Regions from separate parts of the Enterobacter sp. UPMP2060 genome, predicted to be linked through region 1. Evidence: predicted binding sites of a transcription regulator. Region 1 holds the regulator's gene; the other holds the start of a gene.

Region 1 (15,337 bases):
GTACCGGGAACAGCTCTTCAAAAATTTCACGATACAGATAGGCTTCTTTCGAGCCCGGCGTGTTGTACGGGAAGCGGAAGCTCGCGGTTTCCAGCTGTTGGTCGGAAACCTGTTTCGCCGCGACCTCTTTCAGGGTGTCGATCCAGCTATAACCAACGCCATCAGAGAACTGCTCTTTCTGACGCCATGCCACGCTCGCCGGCAGGTAGGATTCAAAACACTCACGCAGGATATGTTTTTCCATTTTGCCGTTGCCGCACATCTTGTCCTGCGGGTTGATGCGCATCGCCACGTCGAGGAATTTCTTATCCAGGAACGGCACGCGCGCTTCCACGCCCCAGGCCGACATCGCTTTGTTGGCACGCGCACAGTCGAACATGTGCAGCGCCTGCAGCTTACGCACGGTCTCTTCGTGCAGCTCTTTGGCGTTCGGCGCTTTGTGGAAGTACAGGTAGCCGCCAAACACTTCGTCAGAACCTTCACCGGAGAGCACCATCTTGATGCCCATCGCTTTGATCTTGCGCGACATCAGGTACATCGGCGTTGAGGCGCGGATGGTGGTCACGTCATAGGTTTCAATGTGATAGATCACATCGCGGATCGCATCCAGACCTTCCTGCACGGTGAAGTGAATCTCATGGTGCACGGTGCCGAGGTGGTTCGCCACTTCCTGCGCGGCTTTCAGGTCAGGTGCGCCTTCCAGGCCAACGGCAAAAGAGTGCAGCTGTGGCCACCAGGCTTCTGAGCGCTCCTGATCTTCCACGCGACGGGCCGCGAATTTCTTGGTGATCGCGGAGATCACGGAGGAGTCCAGACCGCCGGAGAGCAGCACGCCGTACGGCACGTCGGACATCAGGTGGCTTTTCACGGAGTCTTCCAGGGCCTGACGCAGCTCGGCTTTGTCCGTGACGTTGTCTTTTACCGCATCATAGTCGAACCAGTCACGCTGGTAATAGGAGCGGATCTCGCCGTCTTTGCTCCACAGATAGCTACCCGCCGGGAACTCTTTAATGGTGCGGCATACCGGCACCAGGGCTTTCATTTCAGAGGCCACGTAGAAGTTGCCGTGCTCATCGTGGCCCATATACAGCGGGATAATGCCGATATGGTCACGGCCAATCAGGTAAGCGTCTTTTTCGCTGTCGTACAGGGCGAAGGCGAACATGCCCTGCAGGTCGTCCAGGAACTCGGGCCCTTTCTCCTGATACAGCGCCAGGATCACTTCACAGTCAGAACCGGTCTGGAAAGCGTAGCGGTCGCCGTATTCGGCGCGCAGTGCCTGGTGGTTGTAGATTTCACCGTTGACAGCCAGCGCGTGCGTTTTTTTCTCGTTATACAGCGGCTGTGCACCGGCGTTGACGTCAACAATGGACAGACGTTCGTGAGCCAGAATCGCTTTATCACTGGCGTAAACGCCTGACCAGTCCGGACCGCGGTGGCGCATCAGGCGGGACAGTTCGAGTGCCTTTTTACGCAGTTCGCCCGCGTCAGTTTTAATATCCAGTACGCCAAAAATTGAACACATAACCTTCTCCGTTAACCCTGTTGCTTTGTAATGTTGCTTGCTTATGAAAATGCCGCAAAGGGGCAGGGCGTGCAAGCGTTTTACGGGTGAAAACGGAAATAGTGCAATGGTGATTGCGGAATAGTGAAAAAAGAGTACGCCATGAATTCTTTTATTGATGATTATGCAATAAAAAGTGCTTTTTGTTAGATGGGGTTTTATTTGTGCAGGCCATAAATGAAAAACCACGCCCTGAGGCGTGGTTCGTTATCAGATGATGTCGATTTCATCGACGGAGGGGTAAATCCAGCTTGGCCGGAACGGCATCGAATCAATGTCATCAAGTTGAGAGACGCCGGAGAGGACCAGAATCGTCTCCAGACCCGCCTGGAATCCGGCCAGAATATCGGTGCGCAGGTTGTCGCCGACAATAACGGTTTCTTCAGAGTGGGCCTGCATCTTGTTGAGCGCGGCACGAATGATCCACGGGCTCGGTTTACCGACCACAAACGGCTGACGACCTGAGATTTTTTCGATACCGGCGCACAGCGCGCCGCAGGCCGGATAAAAACCACGGCCGTGCGTATCCGGGTTGGTCGCGATAAAGCGCGCGCCGCTGGCGACAAAGTATGCTGCCTTATGCATCATCTCCCAGTTAAAGGAGCGCGTTTCGCCGACAATCACAAAGTCCGGGTTCACGTCAGTGATGGTAAAGCCAGCTTTGTACAGCTCGTGTATCAGCGCACCTTCACCCACTACGTAGGCTTTTTTACCTTCCTGACGCTTCAGAAAATCTGCCGTGGCCATTGCCGAGGTATAAAACACGCTGTCCGGAACGTCGACGCCCGCCGTGGCAAAGCGGTTAGCCAGGTCCTGACCGGTTTGGGAAGGGTAGTTCGTGAGCAGAACCAGAGGCATTCCTTTGTCGATGATGCGGTGAAGAAACTCCGCAGCACCCGGCACGGCAACGTTGTCGTGCATCAGCACGCCGTCGATATCACAAATTACATTCTTAATGGTCATGGACAGTCCGACATCAAAAAAAGAAGGCGTTACTATAAGGTCCGATCAACTTTCCAGCAAATGCTGCAGCAGAATTCCGTTGAGCATGGCGCGTTTGACCAGCGCGAACGCGCCAATCGCCGAGCGATGATCAAGCTTTGAACGAACCACTGGGAGGTTCTGGCGGAATGCTTTCAGCGCCTGGGTGTTAATACAGCCTTCAATGGCGGGGAGCAGCACCTTTTCCGCCTCCACAATTTCACCGGCGATCACCACTTTCTGGGGGTTAAACAGGTTAATGGCGATGGCGATGGTTTTCCCCAGATGGCGGCCTACCTGCTCAATCACTTCACAGGCCAGCGCGTCGCCTTTATTGGCGGCTTTGCAGATGGTGCCTATCTTGCAATCGTCCAGCGTGACGCGGCTTTGATAACCCTGTTCAAGGAGATGGCGAACGCGCTGCTCGATGGCCGTGTTGGCGGCAATCGTTTCAAGGCAGCCGAAGTTGCCGCAGTGGCAGCGCTCCCCGAGGGGTTCAACCTGAATGTGGCCGATCTCGCCAACGTTACCGTTGCGACCAATAAAAATACGGCCGTTAGAGATAATACCGGCGCCCGTTCCGCGGTGAACGCGCACCAGAATAGAGTCTTCACAGTCCTGGCTCGCACCAAAGTAGTGCTCTGCCAGCGCCAGAGAGCGAATGTCGTGGCCCACAAAGCAGGTCACCTTAAAACGCTTTTCCAGCGCGTCGACCAGCCCCCAGTTTTCAACCTGAATGTGCGGCATATAGCGGATCACGCCGCTTTCCGGGTCGACCAAGCCGGGCAGAATCACGGAGATGGCAATGAGTTCACGGATCTTGCGCTGACAGCTTTCAATAAACTGCGCGATGGTATTCAGCAGCGCATGCTCAAGCGTCTCCTGGGTGCGCTCCGGAAGAGGGTAGTGCTCTTCCGCAATGGCTTTACTGCTCAGATCGTACAGCGTTAGCGTGGTGTCATGTCGGCCCAGACGGACGCCAATGGCCTGAAAATTGCGGGTTTCGGTAATAATGGAGATGGCGCGGCGGCCCCCGGTGGAGGCCTGCTGATCGACTTCTTTGATCAGACCGCGCTCAATGAGCTGGCGGGTAATTTTTGTCACGCTGGCGGGAGCAAGCTGGCTTTGTTCGGCTATCTGAATTCGCGAGATTGGTCCGTGCTGGTCAATCAGGCGGTATACCGCCGCACTGTTAAGTTGTTTAACGAGATCGACATTACCGATTTGAGCTTGTCCGCCAGGTGTCATACTTTTACTTACTCAGTGACGACCTCGTTACCATTAACGATGGTCTTAATAATTTTATAATCGTGTGTGAATGCCGTCAGGTTTGCAACCATACCTGGTGCAATTTCGCCGAGCTGTTTATCCACGCCCATTGCGCGCGCCGGATAAAGGGTGGCCATACGCAGGACTTCATCAAGCGCAATCCCGCAATGTTCAACCAGGTTACGAACCCCTTCAATCATGGTTAAAGAGGAACCGCTCAGCGTACCGTTTTCATCCACACACAGTCCATTGCGGTAGTATATTGTTTTACCGGCAAAAATGAACTGCTCAATATTTGCACCTGCCGGTGCGGTTGCATCCGTCACCAGACAAAGCTTGTCACCTTTCAGCCGCTTAGCGTTGCGAATGTTGGTGTAATCGACGTGTAAGCCGTCGGCAATAATGCCGCAGTAAACGTCTGGCTCATCCAGAATCGCCCCGACCAGACCCGGTTCACGGCCTGTGATATACGGCATAGCGTTGTAAAGGTGCGTTGCGAAAGTAATGCCCGCGCGGAAACCGGCTTTCGCTTCTTTCAGCGTCGCGTTTGAGTGACCTGCTGAAACGATAATCCCGGCACCAGCCAGTTTGCTGATGACATCCGTACCCGTCATTTCAGGCGCCAGCGTCACTTTGGTGATCACATCGGCGTTCGCACACATGTAGTCAACCAGCTCCGCATCAGGTTTACGCACGTAATTCGGGTTATGCGTTCCTTTCTTGACCATATTCAGCCATGGCCCTTCAAGGTGCAGACCCAGCGCCTGGTTAGGGTGTTTGGCCAGGTATTCGCGCATCACGCGGATACCCTGCTTCATGAGGTCATCACTGCTGGTGATGAGCGTTGGCAAATAGCTGGTGCAGCCCGATTTCTCGTTGGCTTTCTGCATGATCTCCAGCGTTTCGACCGTCACCGCATCCGCGGTGTCATTGAATTGCACACCGCCGCAGCCGTTGAGCTGTACGTCGATGAAACCGGGGGAGATTACTGCTCCATTGAGTGAGCGCTGTTCAATCTCCAGCGGCAGTTCTGCCAGCGGGCAAACACGTTCAATCAGGCCATCAGCGATAACAATCGCATGGTCATCCAGAATTTCATGGCCGGTATAAATCCGACCGTGGGTTAAAGCGTACATAACGACCCCCGGTTAAAAAAAGCGGCCGCCTCTTGATGAAGAGGCGGTTATTCAATTACAGACCTTTGATGTTCTCAGCTTCTAACTCGTTGAAGTATTTCAGCGTTTTAACCTTCAGCTCCATCGTGGACGGTTCGTCGCAGACGATGACTGATTTCGGATGCAGCTGCAGGCAGCTGATGGTCCACATATGGTTAACGTTGCCTTCAACGGCAGCCTGGAGCGCTTGCGCTTTCACGCCGCCCAGCACCAGAATCATCACTTCTTCGGCATCCAACAGGGTGCCTACGCCTACGGTCAGGGCGTATTTTGGAACCTGGTTAACATCGCCGTCAAAGAAGCGGGAGTTTGCCACGCGCGTGTCATGGGTCAGCGTTTTAATTCGGGTGCGGGAAGCCAGAGATGACGCCGGTTCGTTAAACGCGATATGACCATCATTACCTACACCACCCATGAACAGGTGGATCTTACCGTAAGAACGGATTTTTTCTTCATACTGACGGCATTCTGCGTCAATATCAGGCGCGTTTCCATTCAGCAGGTTAATATTTTCAGATGGAATATCAACGTGATCAAAGAAATTGCGGTGCATAAAGCTATGGTAGCTTTCCGGGTGGTCTTTCGGTAAGCCAACGTATTCATCCATATTGAAGGTCACAACATGTTTAAAGCTAACCTGGCCTGCTTTATGCATCTCAACCAGCGCCTTATAGGCGGTCAGCGGCGTGCCGCCTGTCGGAAGTCCAAGAACGAAAGGACGATCGGCGGTCGGTTTAAAGGCGTTAATACGGTTAACGATATGGCGAGCGGCCCATTTACCGACTTGTTCAGCAGTTGCCAGGGGAATCAGTCTCATTGTTCACCTCAAGAGTTTAAGTAGAAGAGTGGGCGGATGGCTATCGGGACCTGATACTTAAGCGTAACCTGGAAACTTTCAGGCCGGATCAATCCGTCTTGATTTTTTGAATGATAAAATAAGTTTTCGCTGTTAGCCAGTATAAGGGAGGGTGAATAACGATATTTGGTGACAAAAATCACAAAAAGTACGCTTTTAATTTGCGATACGAATTAATTTTTCACACACTCACAATGCCAGTGAAGCATCAACTGTATCTATAGTTCGTGACACAATAAAAAACAGAGCTGAGAACATGCCTTAAACGGGTCTCATAGGGGGAAGAAAGTGAGTATTCTAGGTTATTTACAAAAGGTTGGCCGCGCGCTTATGGTGCCGGTCGCCACGCTGCCTGCCGCAGCCATCCTGATGGGTGTCGGCTACTGGATCGACCCCAACGGCTGGGGTAATACCAGCGCGCTGGCGGCGTTCTTTATCAAGTCAGGTTCCGCCATTATCGACAACATGTCCGTGTTGTTCGCGATTGGTGTGGCTTACGGTATGTCCAAAGACAAAGACGGTGCCGCTGCGCTGACCGGTTTTGTCGGTTTCCTCGTGTTAACCACCCTCTGCTCGCCTGCAGCGGTGGCCATGATCCAAAAAATTCCGGCGGACCAGGTTCCGGCGGCGTTCGGTAAGATCAGCAACCAGTTTGTCGGTATCCTTGTGGGTATCATCTCCGCCGAACTGTATAACCGCTTCAGCAGCGTAGAGCTGCCAAAAGCGCTCTCCTTCTTTAGCGGTCGCCGCCTGGTTCCTATCCTGACCTCGTTTGTGATGATCGTTGTTGCGTTCATCATGATGTACGTCTGGCCGATGATCTTCGACGGTCTGGTGAACTTCGGTGAGCACATCCAGAAACTGGGTTCTGTCGGTGCGGGCGTGTACGCGTTCTTCAACCGTCTGCTGATCCCGGTCGGTCTGCACCACGCGCTGAACTCCGTATTCTGGTTCGACGTTGCCGGTATTAACGATATCCCTAACTTCCTGGGTGGCGCACAGTCCATCGAAGCAGGTAAAGCGGTTGTCGGTATCACCGGTCGTTACCAGGCGGGCTTCTTCCCGATCATGATGTTTGGTCTGCCGGGTGCTGCGCTGGCTATCTACCACTGCGCGCGTCCAGAGAACAAAGCAAAAGTGCTGGGTATCATGATGGCGGGGGCGTTCGCGGCCTTCTTCACCGGTATCACCGAGCCGCTGGAGTTCTCCTTCATGTTCGTGGCGCCGGTTCTGTATGTGATCCACGCCGTGCTGACTGGTATCTCCGTGTTCATCGCTGCCAGCATGCACTGGATTGCCGGTTTCGGCTTCAGCGCCGGTCTGGTGGATATGGTGCTGTCGTCCCGTAACCCGCTGGCGACCCACTGGTGGATGCTGATCCCGCAAGGTCTGGTGTTCTTCGCGATCTACTACATGGTGTTCCGTTTCACTATCACCAAATTCAACCTGATGACCCCGGGTCGTGAACTGGCCGTGGCCGGTAGCGAAGCGGATGGTCAGGATGTGAACGTGAGCGGTGCTGAGGATCAGGACGTTTCAGGCCTGGCGCGTCAGTACATCGCCGCTGTCGGCGGTTCTGACAACCTGACCGGTATCGACGCCTGTATCACTCGTCTGCGTCTGAACGTCAAAGACTCTTCCCTGGTGAACGAAGCGCTGGCTAAACGTCTGGGTGCTTCCGGCGTTATCCGCCTGAACAAAACCAGCGTGCAGATTATCGTTGGCTTCGTGGCAGAGAAAATTGCTAACGCCATGAAAACCACTGGTCCGGTAGCCGCAGCAGACGCTTCTGCCGCACCTGCCGCCGCGCCAGCGGCCGCAAAACCGCAGGCGGTACCGAACGCCAAAACGGTAGCCGCGCTGGTTTCGCCGGTAACCGGTGAAGTCGTTGCGATTGAGCAGGTGCCTGACGAAGCCTTCGCCAGCAAAGCGGTTGGTGACGGTGTGGCGGTGAAACCAACGGAAAAAACCGTTGTGTCTCCGGCGGCCGGTACCATCGTGAAAATCTTCAACACCAACCACGCGTTCTGCCTCGAAACCGAAAATGGCGCGGAGATCGTTGTCCATATGGGTATCGATACCGTTGCGCTGAACGGTCAGGGCTTTACTCGCCTGGTGGAAGAGGGCGCTGAAGTGGTGGCCGGGCAGCCGATTCTGGAAATGGATCTGGACTTCCTGAACGCCAACGCGCGCTCCATGATAAGCCCGGTCGTTTGCAGCAACATCGATGACTTCAGTGGCCTGGTCATTCAGGCGAAAGGTCAGGTTGTTGCGGGTCAAACACCGCTGTATGAGATTAAAGGCAAGTAATCGCTCCTGAGTAGAGTCATGCCTTAAGCGGCGGGGGATATCCTCCGCCGCTTTTTTTTGCAGCAAAAGCCCCCATTATTTTCTTCAGAGACGTTTTAAGGGTTGTCACTACGTCCGGCTTATAAGATCATATGCCGTTATACGTTGTTTACGCTTTGAGGAATCCACGATGAGTGAGGCAGAAGCCCGCCCGAGTAACTTTATTCGTCAGATCATCGATGAAGATCTGGCCAGTGGTAAGCACACCACAGTTCATACCCGTTTCCCGCCGGAGCCGAACGGCTACCTGCATATCGGGCATGCGAAGTCCATCTGCCTGAACTTTGGCATTGCGCAAGACTACCAGGGACAGTGCAACCTGCGTTTCGATGACACCAACCCAGTAAAAGAAGACATCGAATACGTTGAGTCCATCAAGAATGACGTGCAATGGCTGGGCTTCAACTGGTCTGGCGATATCTGCTACTCCTCTGACTATTTTGATCAGCTGTACGCCTACGCGGTTGAACTGATCAACAAGGGTCTGGCGTATGTTGACGAACTGTCTGCTGATGAAATCCGTGAATATCGCGGTACGCTGACCGCCCCGGGCAAAAACAGCCCGTTCCGCGATCGCAGCGTGGAAGAGAACCTGGCGCTGTTTGAAAAAATGCGTGCCGGCGGCTTCGAAGAAGGCAAAGCGTGCCTGCGTGCCAAAATCGACATGGCGTCTCCGTTCATCGTGATGCGCGATCCGGTGCTGTACCGCATTAAGTTTGCGGAACACCATCAGACCGGCAACAAGTGGTGCATCTACCCGATGTACGACTTTACCCACTGCATCAGCGATGCGCTGGAAGGCATTACGCACTCCCTGTGTACGCTGGAGTTCCAGGACAACCGTCGTCTGTACGACTGGGTGCTGGACAACATCACCATTCCTGTACATCCGCGCCAGTACGAGTTCTCTCGTCTGAATCTGGAATACACCGTGATGTCCAAGCGTAAGCTGAACCTGCTGGTGACCGACAAGCACGTTGAAGGCTGGGATGACCCACGTATGCCAACCATCTCTGGTCTGCGTCGTCGTGGTTACACAGCTGCCTCTATTCGTGAGTTCTGCAAACGCATCGGCGTGACCAAGCAGGACAACACCATCGAGATGGCCTCCCTTGAATCCTGCATTCGCGAAGATCTCAACGAAAACGCCCCGCGCGCGATGGCCGTTATCGACCCGGTGAAACTGGTTATCGAAAACTATCCGCAGGGTGAAAGCGAGCTGGTCTCCATGCCTAACCATCCGAACAAACCGGAAATGGGTAGCCGTGACGTGCCGTTCAGCGGTGACATCTGGATTGACCGCGCTGACTTCCGCGAAGAAGCCAACAAGCAGTACAAGCGTCTGGTGCTGGGTAAAGAAGTGCGTCTGCGTAATGCCTACGTCATCAAAGCCGAACGCGTAGAGAAAGATGCGGAAGGGAATATCACCACCATCTTCTGTTCATATGACGCTGAAACGCTGAGCAAAGATCCGGCGGATGGCCGCAAGGTGAAAGGCGTGATTCACTGGGTGAGCGCTTCCCACGCGCTGCCGGTAGAAATTCGTCTGTACGATCGTCTGTTCAGCGTGCCTAACCCAGGTGCAGCGGAAGACTTCCTGGCGACCATCAACCCGGAATCTCTGGTGATCAAGCAGGGTTATGCGGAGCCTTCTCTGAAAGCCGCTGAAGCGGGCAAAGCGTTCCAGTTCGAACGTGAAGGTTACTTCTGCCTGGACAGCCGTTACAGCACGGCGGAAAAACCGGTATTCAACCGTACCGTAGGCCTGCGTGATACCTGGACGAAGATCGGCGAATAATATTGCTGGTCTGGTCAATGAGAGACAAACGCCGCACTATGCGGCGTTTTTTTATTTAACGATCAGGGTATTAAGACAGGGCCTAAAAAGGCGTCACAAAAATATCAGGTCAATGAGGTGCTACTTATTTTTCAAAAAAAAAGTTTGTATCATTGCGGAAATTAAAAAGGTTATAAAAAAGGAAAGGATTCTCACGTCTAGCCACTGAAATACCTGATAATTCCCCGCCATTCCTCGCCTCCTCACAAATGTTACAAAGCGCTACCAATTATGTGCACTTCGTCATAGTCCTGACTTTTGTCCGCTAAAAAGCATTGATAATTCGCGTCGCGAAAAATAACCTAAAGACGGTAGTTAATTCGAGGGTATTTAAAGCTACCCCTGACCATTTGGTCTTTTTTATTTACGCCGCTTCAGGCGTTTTAATTCGTCAAAGAGGAATAATCTATGCGTACGTTCAGTGGCAAACGTGGTGCGCTGGCGCTGGCTATTGCCGGTGTGACAGCAATGTCGGGTCTGGTGGTGACACCAGAGGCGAAAGCGGCGGGCTTCATCGATGATTCTACCCTCACGGGCGGTATTTATTACTGGCAGCGTGAACGTGACCGTAAAGACGTCACCGAAGACAAATACAAAACCAACCTTTCTCACTCCACCTGGAACGCCAACCTGGACTTCCAGTCAGGCTATGCCGCGGACATGTTCGGTCTGGATATTGCTGCGTTTACCGCGATTGAAATGGCGGAAAACGGCGACAGCGCCCACCCGAACGAAATTGCCTTCTCCTCCAGCAACAAAGCCTATAAAGAAGACTGGTCCGGGGATAAGAGCGGTATCAGCCTTTACAAAGCCGCTGCAAAATTTAAATACGGTCCGGTTTGGGCGCGCGGTGGTTATATTCAGCCAACTGGCCAGACTCTGTTAGCACCGCACTGGAGCTTTATGCCGGGTACCTATCAGGGTGCCGAAGCCGGGGCGAACTTTGACTACGGTGATGCGGGTGCGTTGAGCTTCTCCTATATGTGGACCAACGAGTACAAAGCACCGTGGCACATCGAAATGGACAAGTTCTACCAGAACGATAAAAAAACCAAAGTCGATTACCTGCACTCGCTGGGCGCGAAGTACGACTTCAAAAACGATCTGGTGCTAGAAGCGGCATTTGGTCAGGCACAGGGCTATGTCGATCAGTACTTTGCTAAGGCCAGCTATAAATTCGATGTCGCGGGTAGCCCGCTGAGCACCAGCTACCAGTTCTACGGTACGCGCGACAAAGTCAGCAACGGTGGCGTCAACGACATTTATGACGGCACCGCGTGGCTGCAGGCGTTAACCTTCGGCTACAAGGTCGGTCAGGTTGATTTGCGTCTGGAAGGCACATGGGTGAAGGCGGAAGGGCAGCAGGGCTACTTCCTGCAGCGTATGACCCCGACCTACGCCTCCTCCAACGGTCGTCTTGATATCTGGTGGGATAACCGCTCAGACTTCAACGCCGACGGCGAGAAAGCGGTCTTCTTCGGCGCAATGTATGACCTGAAAAACTGGAACCTGCCTGGCTGGGCGGTGGGCGCTTCTTACGCTTACGCCTGGGACGCAAAACCTGCCGATATGGCCACGCCGGACGCATATTACGATCCCAACTATCGCCTGAAAGAGTCTTCCTACAGCCTCGATGCTATCTATACCCTGCAGGATGGCCGTGCGAAAGGCACGATGTTCAAACTGCACTTCACCCAGTATGACAACCACTCCGATATCCCGAGCTATGCGGGCGGTTACGGCAACATCTTCCAGGATGAGCGTGATGTGAAATTCATGGTTATTGCCCCATTCACCATCTTCTGATGAACGCACCGGCGGGCTGAGTCCCGCCGGTATGGAGACTGCACATGATGAAAAAAATCGTAATCGTCGCGTTGCTGGCATCAGGGCTGGTGGCGTGTGCTCAGAATCAGGCGCCGAAAGAGGACTCCCGTCTGAAGGAGGCGTATAGCGCCTGCATAAATACTGCGGAAGGATCGCCGGAGAAAATTCAAGCCTGTCAGAGCGTGCTGAACGTGCTGAAGAAAGAGAAAGCGCATGAGCAGTTCGCGACGCAGGAAAACGTCCGCGTGATGGATTATCAGGCCTGTATCCAGGCGCGTAAAACCGGTAACGATCAGGAAGTGGCGAAGCGTTGCGACCAGATTTGGAAAGAAATACGTAGCAATAACAGTAACTAATTCGCTGTTATCATGCCCGGTGGCTCTGCGCCACCGGGCTTTTTTTTGGCAAAAAAAAGCCAACCTTGCGGCTGGCTCAGAGTATGAGTCTTATTATTTCGCGTCGTGCGCGTGATCGTCTTCGCGGCAATCGCCTTCAGCGCAGTGACCGTAAAGGTACAGGCTGTGGTTCGTCAGGCGGATGCCATGACGCGCCGCGATTTCACGCTGGCGCGCTTCGATGGAATCATCGCTGAATTCAATGACCTTGCCGCAATCGAGGCAGATCAGGTGATCGTGGTGCTGCTGCTGGGTCAGTTCGAAAACAGATTTACCGCCTTCGAAATTATGACGGGTAACAATGCCCGCGTCATCAAACTGGTTCAGCACGCGATAGACGGTAGCCAGCCCAATCTCTTCACCCATGTCGATAAGACGTTTATAAAGGTCTTCCGCACTGACATGGTGATTGTCTGGACCCTGAAGCACTTCAAGGATTTTTAACCGAGGAAGCGTAACTTTCAGGCCAGCCTTCTTTAATGCGGTATTGTTGTCAGTCATGCGGAATCTGTCCTGTTGCTAAACGATTCACTTCTGTAGGAAGTGACAGAAAATGCACCCGGGATAATGCGTCTCATTATAGAACTGCCATGGCTAAATGAAAACTGCAAGTCTCAGGCAAAATATGCTTATAAAAACGTGGTATCACCAACAAACTTGCTCAATGGAAAACCACGTTTTATCAGGGAGACATTGTACAGGTCTGGGCGAAAAAGTTAAAAGATTGTAGCGATTAATTTAATCGGTTTGACCTGGAGCATGGGCGCAACCGCAGTTGCGCCGCGATAAAATCAGGCGTTCAGAATATCATCCAGGTGCAGTTCTTCACGGATCTGCTTCACCCACTTCTCAACGCGCTCTGCGGTCAGTTCTGGCTGACGGTCTTCGTCGATGGCCAGGCCTACGAAATGATCGTCATCGGCCAGGCCTTTAGACGCTTCGAAGTGGTAACCGGCGGTCGGCCAGTGGCCTACGATAACCGCGCCGTTCGGCTCAATGATATCGCGGATGGTGCCCAGCGCGTCACAGAAGTATTCGGCGTAGTCTTCCTGATCGCCACAGCCAAACAGGGCGACCAGCTTACCGTTGAAGTCCACTTCTTCCAGCGTCGGGAAGAAATCATCCCAGTCGCACTGGGCTTCACCGTAGTACCAGGTTGGGATACCCAGCAGCAGAATGTCATAGCCTTCCAGATCTTCTTTGCTGCTCTTGGCGATGTCATGCACATCAGCAACGTCTTTACCGAGCTGTTTTTGAATGTTTTTTGCGATATTTTCGGTATTGCCGGTATCACTGCCAAAGAAAATGCCGATGATTGCCATGAGTAAAATAACCTCTTGAAACTTAATAGTATGGTGGCGCAATTTGGCCACGGATAAGGGCAATAATAGCAGAACTGGCAACCCTGCGGAAACAGCTATCGCGCAGGACTGCACTCTGTGCTACATGAAAAGGGCGATAAAGGGGATTTTCAGACTTATGCCTGGCTGCGTAACGTCTCAAGCTGGACGAGCAACATCTCTTCAATGAGCTCGCTGCGGCTGATATTTCGCGCGTCAGCCAGCTCGTTCAGCGCATCGACGGCGTCGGCGTTAAGCTTCAGTTCGACACGCTTAAGCCCACGATTTTTATCGCGTTTAAGCTGGTTGCGTTTATTGATACGCAGCTGTTCATCGCGCGAAAGCGGATTCGTCTTGGGTCGTCCCGGGCGACGCTCATTCGCGAACAGATCTAGTGTCGTACGGTCCGTTTGTTCTTTGGCCATGATTCTGAGACTTCGGGGGAAACACGCCGCCCTGCTAATGCCCGGGCGATAAGCGCGCCATCATACATCACCAAAAACGGCACGCCAACGACTGGAAGCCCGCAGCCTTCCAGTCGCTTTCTTTTTAATCAATTTGCAGTATCAGCAAGATAGCGGCGAATGGCGCGCAGCACAGCATCCGGTTTTTCCGCATGCACCCAGTGCCCGGCACCGGCAATCACGTGGGCGCGAGCCTGCGGGAATTGGGCCAGCAGCGTGTCGCGGTACGCGTCGGTAACGTAAGGTGAGTTTCCGCCGCGAATAAAGAGAGTAGGGTGTGGCCAGGCGGGGACGGTTTCCCAGCCCACGATGTTATTGTATTGCTCCCAGAGCACCGGCACGTTAAAACGCCATTGCCCGTCAACAAATGACTTCAGCAGGAACTGCACGACGCCTTCTTCATCAAGATGCTCACGCATGACGGCAGCCGCCTGTTGGCGCGTCGCGACACCCGCTTCTGTGACCGCATTGATGGCGGCAAAAATCTCGTCGTGACGGCGGACGTCATAATCCACGGGCGCGACGTCAATCACCACCAGGCCGCTAATACGGTCCGGGGCCAGTGCCGTCAGGGCCATCACCGCTTTGCCACCCATTGAATGCCCGATGAGGGTCACCTTTTGCAGGTCGTGGGCATCCAGCGTATCCAGCAGATCCTGTGCCATCGCCGCGTAGGTCATCTCGTCGGAACGCCCGGAAAGACCATGATTGCGCATATCGACCTGTAAAATATCGTGGTCGGTAACCAGATCGCGCGCCAGCACGCCCAGGTTATCCAGACTGCCAAAAAGCCCGTGAACCAGTACGATGGGAGAATTATTGTTCGGCGATTGTGCAGTTTGCGCTCGGGTATTCAATTTCATGGCAAAGTTCTTTTTTTACGTATGTCAGGTTAGGGTATCATGTTGACCATTCTGCCGCCCGGCTGCAAGGTTCCAGTTTAATCTGACTTTTGCGGCCAACCTGGTTTGACGCTATCCGCTGTTGGGATTTGACCTTATAATCCCAATGACTTGTATTCAGATAAGATATCGCACTGGATTAAGATGAAAACAATCGAAGTTGATGACGAACTCTATCAGTATATTGCCAGCCAGACGCGGCATATCGGGGAGAGCGCGTCCGACATTTTACGGCGCATGCTTAAAATTTCCGCCGCTTCACAGCCTGCTACCCCAGTCACCAAAGATGTCGTGTCTCAGCCGAGCGTTGTTGCACAAGCAAAACCTGCCGTGACGCCGGCAAAAGATAAAGTGCGCGCGATGCGCGAGCTGCTGCTC
Region 2 (15,337 bases), 590 kb from region 1:
AGAGCTGATCTTCCCCAATCCGCGACGTCGTCGCCTCGTGCTCAAGCTGGGCCGTGTTGTTACGGCACTCGACGTACGGGAAGGTATGCGCCCCGCAGTCAGCGCCAATCAGCATCGAGTCACACTGGGTAAAGTTTCTCGCATTGGTGGCCGTCGGCATGATTTTCACCAGCCCGCGATAGCTGTTCTGGCTATGCCCGGCAGAGATCCCTTTCGAGATGATGGTTGATTTGGTGTTTTTACCAATGTGGATCATCTTGGTGCCGGTATCGGCCTGCTGATGGCCGCTGGTCAGCGCCACCGAGTAAAACTCACCGATGGAGTTATCCCCGCGCAGAATGCAGCTCGGGTATTTCCAGGTGATGGCAGAGCCGGTTTCAGACTGGGTCCACGACATCTTGCTGTTTTCGCCTTCGCACAGCGCGCGCTTGGTGACGAAGTTCAGGATACCGCCGGTATTGCCGTCGCCCGGGAACCAGTTTTGCACCGTGGAGTATTTCACCTCGGCGTCTTTGTGGATGATGACCTCCACCACCGCCGCGTGCAGCTGGTAGCTGTCGCGGACCGGGGCGGAGCACCCTTCGATATAGCTGACGTAGCTGCCTTCATCCGCAACCAGAATCGTGCGTTCGAACTGGCCGGTTTTTTCGGCATTGATGCGGAAATAGGTGGACAGCTCCATCGGGCAGCGCACGCCTTTCGGCACATAGATAAAGGTGCCGTCAGAGGCTACCGCCGCGTTGAGCGCCGCAAAGAAGTTGTCGTTAGAAGGCACCACGGTCCCAATGTATTTTTTCACCAGTTCCGGATGATCGTGAATCGCTTCGCCGAAGGAGCAGAAAATGATCCCCTGCTCTGCCAGCTTCTCGCGGTAGGTGGTCGCCACCGAGACGGAGTCGAAAATAGCGTCCACCGCCACCTCTTTCCCCTCACGCACGGGCACGCCAAGCTGGTTAAAGGCTTCTTCCACCTCTTTGCTGAGGAAACTGTTCTCCGCACCGGTTTGCTGCACCGCGCCGGGCTGCGAGACGCAGGTATCGTCACAGCTGCCGCAGGAGGGCGCAGAATAGTAGCTGTAATCCTGATAGTTCAGCTTGTCGTAGTGCGCTTTCAGCCAGTGCGGTTCTTCCATCTCCAGCCAGGCGCGGAAGGCGCTCAGGCGGAACTCCAGCATCCACTCGGGCTCGTTGCGTTTCGCCGAGATCGCCCGGACGACATCTTCGTTGATGCCTTTCGCCAGCTCATCGGTCTGCAGTTGGGTGAAGAACCCCTCTTTATAGTTGAGGTGCCCACCGCCCCAGGTATTTACTTCACTCGTTGCTTCAGTATTACGAGACATAGTACCGCCTATACCCCAAAGCTTTCGCCGCAGCCGCATTCGTTCTGGGCTTTCGGGTTATGAAATTTGAATAACTGGTTTAAGCCTTCGCGGACGTAGTCCACTTCGGTGCCGTCAATAAACGGCATGGCCTGCAGCGCGACGTACAGCTTCGCGCCGTCAGTCTCGAACACCAGGTCATCTTTCTCGGGTTCGGTGACGGTATCGAGCACGTAGCCGAAACCCGCGCAGCCGGTCTGTTTGACGCCTAAACGCACGCCAAGGATCTCGGGCTTTTTCGCCACCAGCTCGTGAATATGTGCCGCCGCCGCTGGCGTGAGCGTTAAGCCGCGCCAGGCAAAATCGGCAGGATTAAAGGTTTCTGAATGCAGTTCCATAGGTCCACCTCATCTGATAAGCCATCAGGGCATAACACCATGTTAGTGATAACGATTATCACTTCAACCCTCTGTCAGCAGGGGCATTCGGCTAAACCGCCCTTTTTGCCTACTTTTATTAAGCATAGACCCTGTGAGAGGATGCAGTCAGGATGGATGTATTTGTTCAATGCATTGATTAATAATGCATTTCGTCGCGGCATTTATGACAGGGAAGAGAAAAGTAAAATATGCATCGGAAATGCCTATTTTTGAGATAGCTTTTGTTCAGAAAAGGACAAAAACAAAAAAAGGCCCTCAAGGCCTCTGTTAATCAGTGATGAAATGAGACAGCAAACCCCTGTTCACGCCAGTGGTCGAGCTGTTCCTGCTGGCGAGGCGTTGGGGATTTCCCCGTCCAGACGAAAATTTTTTGCCCAGGGAACAGTTCAGGACGCGGCGAATCAATAGGTTCCGCCAGGACGTCAATGTGCCAGCCCTTCTGCGATAGGCGCGCGGCTTCCAGCCACAGATGGGTGCGGTCATCGCATTCCCAGCCAATCAGGAGCGCGTCTTTACCGGCTTTTTTGCGGGATTCCGCCAGGCTTGCAATCGCGAATTCGATCAGGACGCCGTCAAACAGGCTCGCCATGTGGCGCACGGTGTTTTGATCCTGATTCATGCGCTGACGAACGGGAGAAATAATATTGTCAATCAGCGCATCTATCGCGTGATCGCGGCGGAATTCGCCCATTTTGGCGCGCAGCTTTGCCGGGCTGGCGTAACGCAGAACGGTCATCATCTCTTCCTGGAACGAGACCCAGTTGCCCTGAGTCAATACTTCTTTGTTTTCCAGCAAGGCTTTGACTTTTCCGACCGAGACGCCGCTTTTCATCAGGCGCTTGATCTCTTCTATGCGGAGGATATCTTCATCGTCAAACTGACGATGACCCCCTTCACTGCGCTGCGGCTTCAACAATCCATAACGGCGCTGCCAGGCACGCAGCGTAACGGGGTTGATACCGCATCGTTCGGCCACTTCGCCGATACTGTAATAGGCCATTAACTCCCTCACGCTCAGAACTTCCATACCTAACTGCACCAACCTTATCAGATTGTACACACCATTTGTATAACTAAGACCGCATTTTGCTCAGGTGAATGGGCTACTCCTCCCTTCACCTGTTAATACATTGTTGTATAAAAATTACCATTCGTACAGTTAACTCTGCCGTAATGTGTACAGCTTTATCAGAAGTCGAACTTTTTCTCCGGCCACGCAATCGCGGGAATACCGCCGTGTCGCGGGCTGGCAAAAAGATGTCCCTGGAACTGGGAAATCCCGGCGGATTCCAGCCACATCCACTCTTCAGCCTTCTCTACTCCTACCGCGCAGAACTGGATCTCAAGCGAGGAGCAGCATTTAATAATCGCCTGAATAATGGCCTGTCGGGGGCCACTTTTATGCACGTTCGCGACCAGATCGCGATTAATCTTAATTCTGTCCGGCTGGAACTGCGCCAGCAGCTGCAGCCCGGCAAAACCGGCGCCAAAGTGATCGATCGTCACGCTGATACCCGCGCTTTTTAACTGCCTGACCGAATCCGTGAATTCATCAAAACGGGAAATGGCTTCGCTCTCGGTGAACTCCACCACAATTTGCTCGGGTACAAACCCATTGGCTTCAATCGCGGTGAGCAGGAAATCCACGGCGTTGGGAATGTTGACCAGCGTCATGGGCCGCAGGTTGAGGGATAACGTCTGATCCTGTAGCCCCAGCGCGCTGGCCATGGAGAGCGCCACCTGCTTGCTGTGTAAATCAGAGGCGTACACCTCGTCACGCGGCAGATTAGCAAAGTAATCTCCCGGTGCGCCGCCGTCAGGCGTGCGGAGAAGCGCCTCCCAGGAGACGACCTGCTGCATAAACGGATCGACTATCGGCTGGAACGCAAAGCTGCAATCCGCCCCTTTCGCGACCACTTCGGGCTGCGCGGACAGGCGCGTTTCTTCGCGAACGAACTCCCAGGAATCCGCAGGCGGCAGTTCAAAATAGTTCGCTTTTTCCGTGGCCTCGACAAAGGTGCGGAAAAACTGCAGCGGGCGGTCATTATACGTCAGCTGATAGCGTGTCGTCCCTCTGTTGAGCACCTGCTGCAGCACTTCTTCCCTGTCGAAGTGGCGCAAATCAAAAAGCTCCATGCCCACGTTGCCAAAACGCCGGACAGGTCCGTGATCGCGCATCAGCTTCACCACGTTATGGTGGCGCGGGTCGTTGCAGATCTGCTCATAGATAGCAGAGACGTGTTCCACTGGCCCTTCAAGCAGCTGAAAAAAATGTGTGCCGTTAAACAGCAGGATCCCCGTGACATTGGATTGCCGGTTTTTACTATTTGCTGCAGCGACCATGGCTTCCAGCGCTTTCACTGGAACGTCCTCGCAGATATGGCTGCGGTAAATGATGGTTGTGAGCATGCGATTCCTGGGGTTAGGGTTTTGGCCACAAAAAGGTGGATAAGTATCATTTATAGCACATTCATTGCCTGACAAATAATTTACATCTCAATCATTTACGGCAGTTAATGAAACATTTTTCTGCGCTGTACAACTTACCAGTGTCAGACCTTTTTGTACAATATATCCTGTAACATTACCGGTTCATACCAACTAATTAACCATCTGAAAATAAAGAAATTTATAAAATATATCATAAAAATATTAAAAATCTGTACATTTTAAGTGTACAGATTTAAGAATTGTGTATACCTTAATTGTAACGTTAGTGATTACAAAATTTTACAGGAGCGAAACATGCAGCAGAAAGGTTACGCCACAGATTCCGCAGCAGCGATCGCACAGTACTTCGAAAAGGCGGCGCTTCCTACTCAGCAGGAGACGCTGGGCCAGGTGGTTGTCGAAATCCTCAGCGACGGGCGAAACCTGAATCGCAAATCGCTCTGTACCAAACTGCTCAGCCGCCTCGAAAGGGCCGATGGTCCGGAAGAGGAAGAGCACTACCACATGCTGCTTGGTCTGCTCTTCGAACGGTAACGTGATGAATAGCAGTGACGCAGACCGACTGATCGACACGCTTATCGGTGAAGCCGTTCTCTCTCTTCTGAAAGAGCGGGGGCCAGTGACAACCGAAGGATTGCTGCAGCGTCTGCGGGTTATGAAAGAACATGAAAAGGATCCCCGGCGGCGGGAGACACTTGCGGTGGTGATTGCCGAGATCGGCTCAAACAGCATCGCCTTTACACGTCGCAGAACCGCGCAAGGACGAACGAACAGAGAGGGACCTCTCAACGATAACAGAGACAATGTAGTGCCGTTATTTGGAAGTGGAAAACCGTCCGACCCCAAAAAAATACATTGACTGCAATTTAACAGCTACGGTGAGAACAAATGAGACAAAATATTCAGCTTCAACCCGAATACCACTCTGCTTTTTTAGACAGTGCGCTGGCGGAATATTTCCGTTATGCAGGCGATCGTTTTGCTGAAGAGTCCGCTATTTTTTCTACTGCAGTACGCTGTGTTCTGGCCTCCGAAGGCCATCTGTCCAACAAAGCGATCATCCTCTGGCTCATTCAGACGCTGGAAGCGACCCGTGACGTTGTCCAGGCGGATGTGATTCGCAAGACGCTGGAAATTGTCGTGGGCCACACCATGGACGACCTGTAATTTCACGGCTCCTCATCCTGCTTTCGTGTCATCGTCAAAACTGACGAACAGCCTGACGATGACACGCGCCTTCCCCGCTTAACACCCTGTAAAACCAGCAAAGCCAATCTGGCACGGTTCCTGCTTACCTCCGTGTACGGGACTGGATTTTCCAGTCAACTTTGCTTCATTTCTTAACAGGTCTGTTATTGATGAAAAAGATCGCCAGCGTCTGCCCCTACTGCGGTGCAGGCTGTAAATTAAACCTTGTCGTTGAAAATAACCGCATCATCCGTGCCGAAGCCGCAGAAGGCGTCACAAACCAGGGCACCCTGTGTCTGAAAGGCTTTTACGGCTGGGACTTCCTCAACGATACCCGTCTGCTCACCCCGCGCCTGACCCAGCCGATGATCCGCTACCGCAAAGGCGAGGCATTCACTCCCGTTACCTGGGAAGAGGCTATCCGCTACACCGCGCACAAACTCAGCAGCATTAAAGCGCAGCACGGGCCGCGGTCGATCATGACCACCGGATCCTCTCGCGGAACCGGCAATGAAACAAACTATGTGATGCAAAAATTTGCCCGCGCGGTGCTGAACACCAACAACGTGGACTGCTGCGCGCGCGTCTGTCACGGCCCTTCCGTGGCCGGTTTACAGGAAACGCTCGGCAACGGGGCGATGAGCAACTCAATCAGCGATATTGAAAACTCAAAATGCCTGCTGGTGTTTGGCTATAACTGCGCGGACTCCCACCCTATCGTCGCCCGACGCGTGCTGAAAGCGCGGGAAAACGGCGCAAAAATCATCGTCTGCGATCCGCGGCGCATTGAAACGGCGCGCATCGCCGACCAGCATCTGCAGCTGAAAAACGGCAGCAACATGGCGCTGGTAAACGCCTTTGGCTACGTGCTGCTGGAAGAGGAGCTCTACGACAAAAGCTACGTGGCGCGCTTTACCGAGGGGCTTGAGGCCTATCGCCAGACGGTGAAAGACTATGCGCCGGAGAAGGTTGAGCATCTTACCGGTATTCCCGCCCGCGACGTTCGCCAGGCGATGCGCACCTTCGCGGCGGCCCCTTCCGCCACCGTGATGTGGGGGATGGGCGTGACCCAGTTTGGTCAGGCCGTGGATGTGGTCAAAGGGCTTTCCAGCCTGGCGCTGCTGACCGGCAACCTCGGGCGCCCTGCCGTCGGCGTCGGTCCCGTGCGCGGGCAAAACAACGTTCAGGGCGCCTGCGATATGGGCGTTCTGCCGAATATGTTCCCGGGCTATCAGGATGTGACCGATCCGGCGGTCAGGCAGAAGTTTGCCGATGCCTGGGGAATTGACGCCACTAAAATGGACGATCGGGTCGGGACGCGCATTACCGAGGTGCCCCATCTGGCGCTGGAAGGCACGGTCAAGGCCTACTACATCATGGGGGAAGATCCGCTTCAGACCGAAGCCGATCTCGGTCTCGTTCGCAGCGGTTTTGAGGCGCTCGACTTTGTGGTGGTTCAGGACATCTTTATGACCAAAACGGCAGAAGTGGCGGACGTTCTGCTTCCTGCCACCTCCTGGGGTGAACACGGCGGCGTCTTTACCTGTGCCGATCGCGGATTCCAGCGTTTTGGCAAAGCCATTGAGGCCAGCGGCAACGTGAAGCGCGACTGGGAGATTATCAGCCTGCTCGCCACCGAGATGGGCTACCCGATGCATTATGACTCCAACCAGCAGATCTGGGACGAGATGCGCGAGCTGTGCCCTCTCTTCTATGGCGTGACGTATGAAAAAATGGGCGAGATGGGCCACGTGCAGTGGCCGTGCCCGACGCTGGATCATCCGGGAACGCCGTACCTGTACAAAGACAATCAGTTCGACACCCCAACCGGTAAAGGGCAGCTCTTTGCCGCCCCGTGGCGCGCGCCGGCGGAAACCCCGGACGCGGATTTCCCGCTGGTGCTGTGCACGGTGCGTGAAGTGGGGCACTACTCCTGCCGCTCGATGACCGGGAACTGCGCCGCGCTGCAAAGCCTGGCCGATGAGCCGGGCCGGGTGCAAATGAACCCAGCCGATGCGCAAAGGCTGGGCATCGCGGAGGGCCAGCTGGTCTGGGTGCGCTCGCGTCGCGGCAAAGTGATTACCCGCGCCAGCATTAGCGAGCGTATCAACGCCGGGGCGGTCTACATGACCTATCAGTGGTGGATTGGCGCCTGCAACGAGCTGACCCAGGATAATCTCGATCCCATCTCCAAAACGCCGGAAACGAAGTACTGCGCGGTGCAGCTGGAGGCGATTGAGGACCAGCGCTGGGCGGAGGATTTTGCGGCGTCGGCGTATCAGTCCATGAAGTCGCGGCTGATCAACGCCGTCAATGTCTGAGGAAAATATCGGGTGGCGTCACCGCCACCCGATACTGAATTTCAGACACAAAAAAGGCCGCACTCGCGGCCCTTTTATTCTCATGTACTCAATGGACGTGAACGCCCAACCGCCAGGCAAAGTAGATCTCTTCTTTCAGTTCATTCGAAGAGAGCGCCAGCAAATCTGTAAATTCCAGCTCAAGCTGTTTCAGCTTTTTCAGGTACTGCGCCGGAGACAGGTTGCTCTTATCGCGACGTAAATATTCAATTGCCAGCTGTGTTGGGGTTATTTCAGTATCCATGATGTCCTCGCTTATGTACAAAACCTGACCAGTATATCACAACGGACTGGCTAGTTTTTGACCAAAGGCAAAACATCTGAAAACTTTACACAACCGCCGTGGTCAGCCGCGACGAGCAGCACAGGCGATCCTGCTCATCGAGAATATCTATCTGCCACACCTGATGGCGGCTTCCGGCGTGCAGCGCGCGGCAAACACCGCGCACGCGCCCGCTGCGCACCGAGCGAATGTGGTTAGCATTCACCTCAAGTCCGACAACCTTCTGCTCCCCTTCGGTACAGAGATACCCCGCCACCGAGCCCAGCGTTTCGGCCAGCACGACGGAGGCCCCGCCGTGCAATAAACCAAACGGCTGGTGGGTGCGACTATCGACGGGCATGGTGGCCTCAATCTCATCGTCGCCAATGCGGATGAACTGGATATCCAGCAGCCCCACCATATTCCCCTCGCCCATGGCGTTCAGCGCCTGCAGCGTCACAGCACGTTTCCAGATCATCCAATTATCTCCAGTAAAGCCTGCAATGGGTGACGCACACCGTTACCTTCTACCCGTTTTACCTGGCTGCGACAGGAGTAGCCCGTCGCCAGACAGCGGTTTCGCGGCAAACGCTGCATCGCCTGATGCCAGGACAGCTCATAGATGCCGAGCGAGTTGGCGTGGTTTTTCACTTCGTGTCCGTAGGTTCCGGCCATCCCGCAGCAGCCTACGTTGACGCTCTCCAGCTTCGCCCCGAAGCGGGCAAAAACGGACGCCCACTGCGCGGGGGCACCCGGCAGCGCGGTCACTTCCGTGCAGTGGCCGAACAGATACCACGGTTCACCGCTGACGTCCTGAACGGCTTTATCTGCCAGCGCCACCGGAAGCCACTCGTGCACCAGCATGACGTTGAAATCACCGCGCTTATCGCCCAGCGTCTGCTTGTATTCATCGCGATAGCAAAGCACCAGCGCCGGATCGACGCCAACCATCGGTATCCCGAGTTGCGCCACGCGGTTTAAGAAGTCAGACGTTTTCTGCGCGGTCTTCGCAAATCGGTTCAGGAAACCTTTAATGTGCTGCGCCTTGCCGTTGGGAGAGAACGGCAGCACCACCGGCTGGTAACCCACCTTCTCCGCCAGACGGACGAAATCGGCCACGACCTGCGCATCGTAGTAGCTGGTGAACGGATCCTGCACCACCAGCACCATACTGGCTTTTTGCTCCGGAGCGAGCGCCTCCAGCTGTTCCAGGGTCATGTTCGCCGAACGGTGACCGACGAGCTGGCGCTGCAGAGACGGCACCGACAGCAGCGGCAGATCGACCATACCGATGTGTTTTTCGGAGAGCTTGCGCACCAGCGGCTGGTTGATAAAGAAGTTGAAGGTCTTTGGCGCACGCGCCATCAGCGGCGCGTAGCTTTCCACCGTCGCCACCAGATGGTCGCGTACCGGGCGGAGGTATCGGGTGTGGTAAAGCTGCAGGAAACGCGAGCGGAATTCCGGCACGTCGATTTTAATCGGGCACTGGGTGGAGCAGGCTTTACAGGCCAGACAGCCGGACATCGCCTCTTTCACCTCGTGGGAGAAATCATACTCGCCCTTGTTGGCATGCCAGCTGTTGCGGGTGCGCTCAATCAGCGAGCGCAGGCTGGCCCGTTTTTCCGGCAGCTCCTGCTCCAGCTTGAGCGGATCCACCCCGCGGTCGGCCAGCAGACGCAGCCACTCGCGCACCAGCGTCGCCCGCCCTTTCGGCGAGTGAATACGGTTGCTGGTGATTTTCATCGACGGGCACATCGGGCTTTTCACATCAAAGTTAAAGCACAGGCCATTGCCGTTGCACTCCATCGCGCCGCGCCAGGACGAGCGCACCGCAATCGGGATCTGCCTGTCGTAGGTGCCGCGCTTGACGGCATCCACCTGCAGCATCGGGGCATCAACACCCTCAGGCGGGCAGATTTTACCCGGGTTGAGGCGGTTATGCGGGTCGAACGCCGCTTTCACCTTACGCAATTCCGCGTAGAGCTGTTCGCCGAAGAATGCCGGGCTGTATTCCGCGCGGAACCCTTTCCCGTGCTCCCCCCACAGCAGACCGCCGTATTTGGCGGTTAAGGCCACCACGTCGTCGGAGATCTGCTTCATCAGGATCTCCTGCTGCGGGTCGCACATGTCCAGCGCCGGACGCACGTGCAGTACCCCGGCGTCGACGTGGCCGAACATGCCATAGCTCAGGCCGTGGCTGTCCAGCAGGGCGCGAAACTCCACGATGTAATCCGCCAGATGCTCGGGCGGCACGCAGGTATCTTCGGCAAAGGGAATGGGCTTCGCCGCCCCTTTCGCATTGCCGAGCAGGCCCACGGCTTTTTTACGCATCGCATAGATACGCTCAATCCCGGCCAGATCGTTACAGAGCTGCCAGCCGATCACGCCGCCTTCACTCTGCGCTATCAGCTCGTCCAGCCGCTGGCAGAGCGTGGTGACCTGACGCTCAATCAGCTCCGCATCATCGCCGGCAAATTCCACGATATTAAGACCGAGCATCTCTTTATCCGGCACGTCGGTAATGAGGTCGCTTACGGAGTGCCAGACAATATCTTCCCGGGCCAGATTGAGCACCTTAGAGTCGACGGTCTCCACCGACAGCGCCTGCGCTTGCACCATAAACGGCGCATTGCGCAGCGCGGAGTCGAAGGAGTCATATTTGACGTTCACCAGACGGCGCACCTTCGGCAACCGGGTGATATCCAGCCGCGCTTCGGTAATAAACGCCAGCGTTCCTTCGGAGCCGGTCAGCACGCGGGTTAAATCAAACTGGGTCAGGTCATCGTTGAAGACGTGACGCAGATCGTAACCGGTCAGGAAGCGGTTCAGCTTGGGGAATTTATCGAGAATAAGCTGGCGGTTGTCGCGGCAGCGTTCCAGCACGGTACGATAGATGCGCCCGCTGGCGGTGTTGTCTTTGCCCAGCGTTTCCGCCAGTTCAACCGGCATCGGCTGGGTATCGAGGATGTCGCCGCCCAGCAGCACCGCACGCACGCCCAGCACGTGATCGGAAGTTTTACCGTAGACCAGCGAGCCCTGCCCGGAGGCATCCGTGTTAATCATCCCGCCAAGGGTCGCGCGGTTGCTGGTGGAAAGCTCGGGGGCAAAAAAGTAACCGTACGGCTTGAGATACTGATTAAGCTGATCTTTGATGACGCCCGCTTCGACCCGCACCCACCCCTCTTCCGGGTTGATCTCAATGATGCGGTTCATATAGCGCGACATATCAACAATGATGCCCTGGTTTAGCGCCTGACCGTTGGTCCCGGTGCCGCCGCCGCGCGGCGTGAAGACCAGCGAGGCAAACCGCTCCTGCGTGGCCAGCCGGGCGATAAGCGCGACGTCGGCCGTTGAACGAGGGAAAACCACGGCATCGGGAAGAAGCTGGTAGATACTGTTATCGGTCGCCATCGTCAGCCTGTCGGCATAGTTCGTGGCGGTATCACCTGTAAAACCCTGTTGCTCCAGTGCTTGCAAAAAATTAAGCACCAGCTGAACGACGCCAGGTGCCTGAGAAATCTGTGGGATCATGACTGTCGACCCTAATTAGAGTTGTATGAAATCGTTTGCGTGTATCTTAAAAGTTTTATCACATTTTTTTCTTATAATCTCTGCTGAATTACAGGCAGAATTCGCCTGTTAAAAACCGCTGAGATCATTAATGATTAAAGAGACGCGGTTTTCCGTTCCCGCCAGTTGTACTGGCGTTCTTTTAAGGAAAGTTTCATTTATGGTCAATCTTCGCCAGCCCAGGGATGTTGCGCAAATTTTGCTGTCGGTGCTGTTTCTGGCCCTCATGATTATTGCGTGTCTGTGGATTGTTCAACCCTTTATTCTCGGCTTTGCGTGGGCTGCGACCGTTGTCGTGGCCACGTGGCCTTTGCTGCTGCGCTTGCAGAAGCTGCTGTTCGGCCGTCGCGGGCTCGCCGTGCTGGTCATGACGCTCCTGCTGTTCCTGCTGTTTATCATTCCGATTGCCCTGCTGGTAAATAGCCTGGTGGATTCCAGTGGCCCGGTTATTCGCGCCATTAGCAGCGGCGACCTGACGCTGCCGGATCTCGCCTGGCTGAACAGCATTCCGCTGGTGGGCGCCAAACTCTACAGCGGCTGGCATAGCCTGCTGGAGATGGGCGGCAGCGCGCTGATGGCAAAAGTCCGCCCGTATATTGGCACCACCACCACCTGGTTTGTCGGGCAGGCGGCGCATATCGGCCGCTTTATGATGCACTGTACCCTGATGCTGCTCTTCAGCGCCCTGCTCTACTGGCGCGGCGAGCAGGTGGCTTTAGGCGTTCGTCACTTTGCCACCCGCCTGGCGGGCAAACGCGGTGACGCCGCGGTGCTGCTGGCCGCGCAGGCCGTGCGCGCGGTTGCGCTGGGCGTGGTGGTCACCGCGCTGGTGCAGGCGGTGCTGGGCGGGATCGGTCTGGCGATTTCCGGCGTACCGTACGCCACCGTGTTCACCGTGGTCATGCTGATGACCTGTCTTGCGCAACTGGGACCTCTGCTGGTGCTGGTTCCCAGCATTATCTGGCTCTACTGGACGGGCGATACCACGTGGGGAACGGTGCTGCTGGTCTGGAGCTGCGTGGTCGGCACCATGGATAACGTGATTCGTCCGATCCTCATTCGCATGGGTGCAGACCTGCCGCTGATCCTGATCCTCTCCGGGGTCATTGGCGGATTGATTGCCTTTGGCATGATTGGCCTGTTTATTGGCCCGGTGCTGCTCGCCGTCACCTGGCGTCTGTTCTCTGCCTGGGTGCATGAAATTCCGCCGCCGGGAACTGACCCGGACGTGATTTTGAGCGAACTGGAAGAGCTGGAAGAGAAGAACACGCATTAAGGTATGCTGCCGGGTGGCGTTAACGCTCACCCGGCCTACACTCTCTCGCATGATACTTAAACACTGCTAAAGTATTTATTCGTTGCTCACTGGTCAGACCCGCCTTTTCAGCAGTAAGTCTGCTAATAACCTCAAGAATTCTTTACGTCTCTTTAACTATTGAGACGAATCCGATCGACGCTAAATAACACAATGCCTACTATTAGCACACGGTTATAAATCAACACCTTGATTTATAAGCATGGAAATCCCCTGAGTGAAACAACGAATTGCTGTGTGTAGTCTTTGCCCATCTCCCACGATGGGCTTTTTTTTATCCAGACTACGCGCGCTTAACCTCGCAGGTACTGAGCATCCGCCACTCAGCCGGCAGCACCCGCGTTTCCCCTGTCGCATTGACCGTCACCGCCTCGCAGATATCCGCCGACGATGCGCCAACCTGCAGCTCAAACTCGCCCGGCTCAACGATGCGTTTTCCGTCGCGACGGGTGAAGTTGAACATCTCAACCGGCAGCGTAAAGGTGAGCGTGGCGGTTTCCCCCGGCGAGAGCGTGACGCGCTGGAAAGCCTTCAGCTCCTGAAGCGGCCGCACCTGCGTGGCGACCTTATCCCTGACGTAAACCTGCACCACCTCGCTGCCGCTGCGCTCTCCGGTATTGGTGATATCCACGCTCAGCGTCACCTCGCCGTCAACCGGCACGCTGCTTTCGGCGACGCGGACAGCGCCCCAGCTAAACGTCGTCCAGCCGAGGCCGAATCCAAACGGATAACGTGAACCGAAATGGAACGCAAACGGCGTACCGCCGCTTTTGAGCTTGTGATTGTAGTAATACGGCATCGCACCGGCGCTTTTCGGTACGCTCACCACCAGACGACCCTGCGGCTCCGCACGCCCGGTTAACACGTCCGCAATTGCCCAGCCCCCTTCCTGCCCCGGCGCCCAGGCCATCATCAGCGCCGCGACCTTATCTTCCAGACCCTGCAGGTTGTATGGACGCCCCCCGGTCATCACGACAATCACCGGTTTACCGGTGGCGACCAGGGCTTCCAGCAGCTGTTGCTGCACGCCCGGCAGGTTCAGGGAATCGGTATCGGAACCTTCCCCCACGGTACCGCTCTGGAACAGCCCGGCGAGATCGCCCACGCAGGCCACCACCACGTCACTCTCCTGCGCGGCGTTCACGGCCTCGGGGATCGGGGCGGTACTTTGCGATACCGGCGACTGCTGCATCGGTTTGCCGCCGCTGTCGCCAGGGAAGACCGGCGCGCCCGCCATCCGTTTTTCGATGATGTGGCACCCTTTGGCATAGCGGACGTTCGATGCACCGAGATACTGCTCCAGCGCCGCGCGCGGGGTCGTGACCTGCGAAGTCTCTTCCACCATATCGCTGATGATCAAATGCACCGGGAAGCTGTAGCCGCTGAGTAACGCCAGCGGATCGTCTGCCGTCGGCCCCACTACCGCCACGCGGGGTTTGCCGCCGAGCGGTAAAATACCGTTGTTTTCCAGCAGCGTGATCGATTTCGTCGCCACCTCCCGCGCGGCCTGTCGAGTGATAGTATTTTGCAGGTCGATACCGTTTTCATCCGCGTACGGCTTTTCAAACAGGCCAAGGCGGAATTTTTCCGTCAGCGTACGCGCCACAATCTCATCGACCTTCGCCATAGAGATCAGCCCGCGCTCTACCGCTTCCGCCAGATGCCGCGCGCAGTCGTCTTTCGGCAGCTCAACGTCCAGCCCGGCGTTGAACGCCAGCGCAGCAGATTCGGCCGCGTCGTGGGAAATCCCGTGGTGCTGGTGCAGCAGGCTGACGCCGCCGTAGTCCGCAACGATAATCCCGTCGAACCCCCACTGCTCTCGCAGGACGGTGGTCAGCAGGAAGCTGTCGCTGTGTCCCGGCTGGTTATCAATATCGTGGTACGCGGGCATAACCGAACCGGCGTTTGCCAGCTTGACCGCCATTTCGAACGGCAGCAGGAAGGTGTCGTTCAGCTCGCTGAACCCCAGGTGGACCGGCGCATGGTTGCGCGCTCCTTCGCTGAACGAATGCCCCACGTAATGCTTGAGCGTCGCCAGCAGATCGCGCTTATCGCCCTGTAAGCCCTTCACGTAGGCGGTCGCCATTACGCCCACCAGCCAGGGATCTTCCCCGAAGGTCTCTTCCGTTCGCCCCCAGCGCACGTCGCGTGACACGTCCAGCACCGGCGCCAGCCCCTGCTGGCAGCCGACGGAGCGCGCCTCTTTGCCAATCTGCTCTGCCGCCCGCTGCACCAGCTCCGGATCCCAGGTCGAACCGTAGTTTAATGACGACGGGAAAAGGGTGGCGTCTTTGCACAGCAGCCCCACCAGACACTCCTCGTGGAATAGCGCCGGAATGCCGAGCCGCGTCTCTTCCATCATCATGCGCTGCAGGCGGTTCGCCGCGCGCACGCCGGTCTTCGCGTCAACGATGTGGGTGCCCAGCGGCCGCG

What was found. The regulator Fur, encoded in region 1, represses iron uptake genes when iron is present. The targets are predictions, from matches to a motif close to ATAATAATGAGAACNACTATCAA.
Region 2: the regulator Fur is predicted to act here: its motif matches at 1,756-1,778, upstream of sufA (Fe-S cluster assembly scaffold SufA).

What each region holds. Positions count from the first base shown of each region.
Region 1 covers NZ_JBSKJQ010000001.1:119,162-134,498, forward strand. Annotated here, with positions in the region: gene asnB (asparagine synthase B) at 1-1,525, opposite strand, end outside; gene nagD (ribonucleotide monophosphatase NagD) at 1,775-2,527, opposite strand; gene nagC (DNA-binding transcriptional regulator NagC) at 2,573-3,793, opposite strand; gene nagA (N-acetylglucosamine-6-phosphate deacetylase) at 3,802-4,950, opposite strand; gene nagB (glucosamine-6-phosphate deaminase) at 5,006-5,806, opposite strand; gene nagE (N-acetylglucosamine-specific PTS transporter subunit IIBC) at 6,134-8,155, shown strand; gene glnS (glutamine--tRNA ligase) at 8,325-9,992, shown strand; gene chiP (chitoporin ChiP) at 10,440-11,837, shown strand; gene chiQ (ChiQ/YbfN family lipoprotein) at 11,885-12,214, shown strand; gene fur (ferric iron uptake transcriptional regulator) at 12,308-12,754, opposite strand; gene fldA (flavodoxin FldA) at 13,045-13,575, opposite strand; gene ybfE (LexA regulated protein) at 13,731-14,018, opposite strand; gene ybfF (esterase) at 14,147-14,920, opposite strand; gene seqA (replication initiation negative regulator SeqA) at 15,104-15,337, shown strand, end outside.
Region 2 covers NZ_JBSKJQ010000001.1:712,301-727,637, reverse strand. Annotated here, with positions in the region: gene sufB (Fe-S cluster assembly protein SufB) at 1-1,339, opposite strand, end outside; gene sufA (Fe-S cluster assembly scaffold SufA) at 1,348-1,716, opposite strand; gene ACWKXN_RS03565 (MerR family transcriptional regulator) at 2,030-2,758, opposite strand; gene ACWKXN_RS03560 (diguanylate phosphodiesterase) at 2,947-4,167, opposite strand; gene ycgZ (regulatory protein YcgZ) at 4,504-4,743, shown strand; gene ACWKXN_RS03550 (hypothetical protein) at 4,748-5,068, shown strand; gene ACWKXN_RS03545 (biofilm development regulator YmgB/AriR family protein) at 5,098-5,376, shown strand; gene fdhF (formate dehydrogenase subunit alpha) at 5,568-7,718, shown strand; gene ACWKXN_RS03535 (YdiH family protein) at 7,807-8,001, opposite strand; gene menI (1,4-dihydroxy-2-naphthoyl-CoA hydrolase) at 8,087-8,497, opposite strand; gene ydiJ (D-2-hydroxyglutarate dehydrogenase YdiJ) at 8,494-11,550, opposite strand; gene ydiK (AI-2E family transporter YdiK) at 11,750-12,865, shown strand; RNA gene rprA (antisense sRNA RprA) at 13,075-13,182, shown strand; gene ACWKXN_RS03510 (glycoside hydrolase family 3 N-terminal domain-containing protein) at 13,188-15,337, opposite strand, start outside.